Dongshaea marina: one gene and its partner. The protein of the gene in region 2 binds, or shares a complex with, the protein of the main gene of each other region. Links are inferred from orthologs where the notes say so. Each region holds a gene or a part of one and is shown on either strand. Other genes may lie near its edges.

The links.
Region 1: the proteins of accB (region 2) and accD are in contact, whole or in part, in a solved structure (PDB 8UXZ), measured with the Escherichia coli proteins. The link is inferred for Dongshaea marina from one-to-one orthologs.

What each region holds. Positions count from the first base shown.
Region 1 is NZ_CP028897.1:3,309,198-3,312,277, forward strand. What follows is about bases 313-3,068. They hold accD (acetyl-CoA carboxylase, carboxyltransferase subunit beta), read right to left. Parts: upstream 2,263-3,068; coding sequence 1,363-2,262; downstream 313-1,362. Other genes in these bases: truA (tRNA pseudouridine(38-40) synthase TruA), read right to left, coding at 2,396-3,068. Outside these bases: DB847_RS15525 (SPOR domain-containing protein), read right to left, coding at 1-104; more of truA, read right to left, coding at 3,069-3,080.
Region 2 is NZ_CP028897.1:3,969,190-3,972,241, forward strand. The notes cover bases 178-2,905. They hold accB (acetyl-CoA carboxylase biotin carboxyl carrier protein), read right to left. Parts: upstream 1,901-2,905; coding sequence 1,454-1,900; downstream 178-1,453. Other genes in these bases: accC (acetyl-CoA carboxylase biotin carboxylase subunit), read right to left, coding at 178-1,442. Also shown: more of accC, read right to left, coding at 102-177; DB847_RS18590 (diguanylate cyclase domain-containing protein), read left to right, coding at 3,015-3,052. UniProt on the Escherichia coli protein: This protein is a component of the acetyl coenzyme A carboxylase complex; first, biotin carboxylase catalyzes the carboxylation of the carrier protein and then the transcarboxylase transfers the carboxyl group to form malonyl-CoA.

The DNA of each region.
Region 1 (3,080 bases), 660 kb from region 2 along the record:
TTGATCTCTGAGCGATGGCCACTCAACAGATCCGGCAGGATGATCACAGCCAGAGCAACCACCACAATCGCTCCAACCAATCGGTTTTGAAACGGTGTCGACATCCTGTACTCTCCCTATTTTCGCCTAGCCAACAGCTCGGCTACCGTAAAAAAGGAACCAAAAACGATCACCAGATCTTCATCCTTTGCCTGCACTAAGGCAGATTGATACGCCTTCTCAACACTTGCGTGGCAATAATGGGCTTGCTGACCAAGATAAGATGCCAGCTCATCACAGCTTGCAGCTCGCGGGCCACTCAGTGATGCCAGATGCCAATGATCCACCTGAGGTATCATCTCTTTAAGTGTCCCACCAATATCCTTATCATGCAGCATTCCAACTACGGCATGACATGCCCCCTCAACAGGGAGCTCGGCAATTCGTTTTGCAAGCAAGGCTGCGGCATGAGGATTATGCGCCACATCAACAATTACCCGGGGAGCACAGTTAATCTGCTGAAAACGCCCGCTCAGCTGCACCGATTTCAGTCCCGTCATGATCTGCTCAGGGCTTATTGCCAGCTCCAGCTGCTCTAACACAGCAAGGGCGGTCACTGCATTATCAAAGGGATATTCGGATAGGGTAAGTCCGAAAGTTGCCAGTCCGGCCCCCGGTAGCTCCAGCTGCGCTCAAAACACTCACAGTCAAACTCTGCCCCGCGCTGCAGAAGCAGGGCTTCACAGCTTTTGGCCGTTTGAGCGATACTCTCAGGCGGGTTCGGCTCGCCACTGATCGCAGGCGCTCCCTTTCGAAAGATACCGGCTTTCTCAAAGCCGATTGATTCAAGAGAGTCACCCAGCCAATCACAGTGATCCAGCGCAATCGAGGTGATTGCCGCGACCTTAGAATCAACAATGTTAGTCGCATCTAAGCGCCCGCCCAGGCCAACTTCCAATAAGATGACATCCGGGGAGAACTTCTTAAACAACCACAGGGCTGCCAGAGTGCCGAACTCAAAGTAGCTCAGGCTCACCTCACCTCTGGCACGCTCGATGGCGCCAAAGGCCTGGCAGAAATCACTGTCATCGACGGGGCTGCCGTTGAGAGTGACCCGTTCATTGTAGCGAACCAAATGAGGGGAACTATAGGTGCCTACGCTATATCCGGCTTGCTCAAGGATCTCCCTGAGCAAGGCACAGGTTGAGCCCTTCCCATTGGTTCCACCCACTGTGATCACATGGCCTGTTTGCTGACGTAGACCCAGCCTGTCTGCTACAGTGCCAACACGGTCTAACCCCAGCTCAATCGCGGCTGGGTGGATCCGTTCAAGATACCCCAGCCAATCATCCAGCGAACGAACTTCGCAGGCTGTTTGTTCCATCAATCAGACACCGTTGCCGTCAGCTCACGCGGCATCACATCCTCAATCAGATGGCGGTTCATCAACTTAGCCAGGACACCCGCCAGACGATCGCGCATCTGACGACGATCAACAATCATGTCGATCGCTCCATGCTCCAGCAGAAACTCACTGCGTTGGAAACCTTCAGGAAGTGTCTCGCGAACCGTCTGCTCGATAACCCGAGGTCCGGCAAAACCGATCAGCGCCTTGGGCTCACCAACATTGATATCCCCAAGCATCGCCAGACTCGCTGAAACCCCACCCATGGTTGGGTCGGTCATCACCGAGATATAAGGCAGCCCCTCTTCACTGAGCTTCGCCAGTGCCGCACTGGTTTTTGCCATCTGCATCAGGGAGAACAAGGCCTCCTGCATCCGGGCTCCACCACTGGTAGAGAAGCAGATCAGGGCACGGCGATCTGCGATTGCAGCCTCAACGGCCTTAACAAAGCGGGAGCCAACCACGGTTCCCATGGAGCCACCCATAAAGGCAAAATCAAAGGCACAAGCAACAACAGGAAGCCCCTTGAGTGTCCCTTTCATCACAATCAGTGAATCTTTCTCACCCGTTGACTTCTGGGCGCTGGAGAGACGATCTTTATACTTCTTGGAGTCACGGAATTTCAGGATATCCTGAGGCTCAAGTTCGGCTGCCAGCTCACTGCGATTATCCAGATCCAGGAACTTTTCGAGACGAGCACGAGCACTAATACGCATGTGATGATCGCATTTTGGACAAACTTCGAGGTTACGCTCCAGATCCGCGCGATACAGCACCTGATCACAGGAGGAACACTTAGTCCACACTCCCTCAGGAATGCTGCGCTTACGATCTCCAACCACTTTGCTTTTCGGGAGAAGTTTTTCAAGCCAACTCATTACAATCCTTCACTTTTATCTGATATCAATGGTCTTCGCACCTGAAGCTGAACACCTGAAACGGAACAGCACGGGAAAGAATTAAACCATAATTGAACGCGAGTGTACTATATTTTCGTAACACTGCCCTAACCTAAGGTGCCATCCATAAAGGACCACAAGGCACCTCAGGCAATGAAAACTGTCGAGGATAATCGACCTCAACCAGATACAAGCCTCCCGGCTTTGCCGTCACACCAGCAGCTTCTCGATCTTTCGCCTCCAGTACATCCCTGACCCATTGTGGAGACTGCTCACCCATCCCGACCTGCAGCAGGGTCCCGGTAATATTGCGAACCATATGATGCAGGAAGGCATTCGCCTTAATATCCAATACAATATAGGGACCATGGCGCGTCACCGATAGTTCCATCACGTTGCGAAACGGTGTCCGGGATTGACACTGAACCGCACGAAACGAACTAAAATCATTTTCACCCAACAGATACTGGCCTGCCTTATGCATCAAATCAGCATCCAAAGGCAGATGATAGTGACTCACTCCTGAGTTCAATACTCCGGGACGGAACCTGTGGTTATAGATCACATAACGGTAGCGGCGGGCTGTTGCAGAAAACCGGGCGTGGAACTCTTCATCCACCACCTTGCACCAACGCACAGCAATATCTTTAGGCAGGTTGGAGTTGACCCCCAGCGTCCAGGCTGCATCTTTTCGAACCGACTCGGTATCAAAATGAATCACCTGGCCCGTGGCATGAACGCCGGCATCAGTTCTCCCGGCACATTGAACATCAACCCGATGGCAGGCTATTTTTGTT
Region 2 (3,052 bases):
TGACGGTATGCTCCCTCCAAGAGAGGGTGATCCTGGCTCATCTGAAAAAACCCATTAAAAAAGGGCCGTAACGGCCCTTTTATCAGATAGCTGTTGGCTTATTAGAGGCCCAGCTTCTTCTCCAGATAGTGGATGTTAGTCCCACCATGCTGGAAGTTCTCATCGGCCATGATCTCTTTGTGCAATTCAACGTTGCAACGGATACCATCGACCACCAGCTCATCCAGGGCATGGCGCATTCTGGCAATCGCCACATCCCGGTTCTCACCATAGGTGATGAGCTTACCAATCATAGAGTCATAATAGGGAGGAACCGTATAGCCGCTATAGATGTGAGAATCCCAGCGAACCCCCAGACCACCCGGCGCATGGAAGAACTCAATCTTACCCGGAGACGGGATGAAGGTTTCTGGATCTTCAGCGTTGATCCGGCACTCAATAGCATGACCACGAACCTTGATGTCATCCTGGGTGATCGACAAAGGCTGGCCAGCGGCGATCCGCAGCTGCTCTTTCACCAGATCCACTCCGGTGATCAGCTCAGAGACAGGGTGCTCAACCTGGATACGGGTGTTCATCTCGATGAAGAAGAACTCACCATTCTCATACAGGAACTCAAAGGTACCGGCACCACGATAGCCGATCTCCAGACAGGCGCGGCAGCAGCGCTCACCAATCTGGCGGCGCATCTCTTCGGTCACTCCCGGTGCAGGCGCTTCCTCCACCACCTTTTGGTGACGACGCTGCATCGAGCAATCACGCTCCGCCAGGTGGATCGCATTGCCCTGACCATCGGCCAGAACCTGGATCTCAATATGACGTGGATTTTCCAGGAATTTCTCCATGTAAACCATGTCATTACCAAAGGCAGCCTTGGCTTCGGCACGGGTCAGCTCTGCGGAGCTTTGCAGTTCGTCCTCAGAGCGAACAACACGCATGCCGCGACCACCACCACCACCGGAAGCCTTGATGATCACCGGATAACCGATACGCTTGGCGATCGCCTTGTTTTTCTCGGCGTCATCACCGATCGGGCCATCGGATCCGGGAACGCAGGGAACACCGGCCTTACGCATCGCCTCGATGGCCGAGACCTTGTCCCCCATCAGGCGGATGGTGTCGCCACGCGGCCCGATGAAGATAAAACCTGAGTTTTCAACCTGGTCTGCAAAGTCGGCATTTTCAGCCAGGAAGCCATATCCCGGGTGAATCGCAACTGCATCAGTAACCTCTGCGGCAGCAATCAGGGAAGGGATATTCAGATAGGAATCTGTCGCAGCCGCAGGACCGATACAGATAGATTCATCCGCCAGCAGAACGTGCTTAAGATGGCGATCGGCAGTGGAATGAACCGCGACCGTCTTGATCCCAAGCTCTTTACAGGCGCGCAGGATCCGCAGCGCGATCTCGCCGCGGTTGGCAATTACAATTTTATCCAACATGCAGCGGACCCTTACTCAATGATAAACAGAGGCTCATCAAACTCAACCGGCTGACAATCATCAACCAGGATCGCCTTCACGACACCCGCTTTGTCAGCTTCGATCTGGTTCATCATCTTCATCGCTTCAACGATGCACAAGGTATCTCCGACACTGACCTGCTGACCTACTTCAACAAAGGTCTTCGCACCAGGACTTGGAGCACGGTAGAAGGTTCCAACCATAGGTGAGCGCAGCATATGCCCTTCAACGACCGGGGTCTGCTCTTCAACAGATGGTGCAGCCGCTACAGGGGCAGCGGGTGCCGCAGCAACAGTCACAGGTGCAGGAGCCGCAGCAGCAACAGGAGCCATGGCACGGCTGATACGTACGGACTCCTCTCCCTCAGCGATCTCCAGCTCACAGATGCCAGATTCTTCAACCAGTTCAATCAGTTTCTTGATTTTCCTAATATCCATTACGAATTCTCTTTAGCTAATTTAGGTCTGTTTCAGCGAGCCCGTTGCAGATAACGAACTGCAGCTTGCAGTGCAAATTGATAGCCGTCAGCCCCCAGCCCACAAATAACCCCTGAGCAATATCAGAAAGATATGAGTGATGGCGGAAGGGCTCCCGCGCATGAACATTCGACAAATGCACCTCAATAAAAGGAATGTCGACACCGAGTAGTGCATCACGCAACGCAACACTGGTATGAGTAAATGCCGCCGGATTGATAATAATGAAATCCTGCTGTCCCATCGCCTGATGGACACAGTCCAACAGCTCTGCCTCTGCATTTGACTGCAGATGAGACAGAGAGACTCCCAGCTCATCACTGAGGGTCTCCAGCTGACCGACAATCTCATTGAGTGTCTGAGCACCATAGATACCGGGCTCACGCCGCCCCAGAAGGTTTAAATTGGGTCCGTTAAGCAATAAGATTCGATATTTATGGGCCATTGTGCAACCATCCTCGCTAATCATGCAGCTATCTTTAAAAATAAGGCTGACGAGTGATTGTAAACGACTCTGACAGCCAAAAATGTGCTCAAAAGCTCAGTTTTGTTGATTATATCCGTATATCGCAGAATTTGGCAGCACATTCGTTGATTTTTTCATTTTAGTGCTAAATGAAGCTTGATTGGAAGCCGGGGGGAGAGACAGTGCCTTAAGGGTCAAAGAAGAGCTCGAACGGGTTAAACTGGCTGGATTATAACCAAGAAATGGCTAAAGATCTAAGCCCTTTGCCGCTTAAGGAGCCCCTGGCTGGCAAGTGTCACTAATAGCCCCTCCTCCAGCAGGATGGCTACGCAAGAGTCAAAACAGAATATATCTTCATTAATGAATGGATAAGGGGACAGAGCTGATTGCTATGCAGGCTTATATGCATGCAGCAGCGCTGCTTGTTACTTTCTGTACCTCCCTATTGGTGGAATCCGGCTGCGAAAAAGCGCCTCTGAATTTTGGTTGGGAGTCCTGGTCCCCTTTCAATTGCGAACCAGCTCCAGATAGCTCAGTCAGTCACCAGAGATTGGTGGCAAGCAAATTGCAGTAACTCTCTCAATTGATGCGGACTATCGAGGTATCACCGTGAATCAAACTCCTATTGGCCGTCACTCACCTCAAGC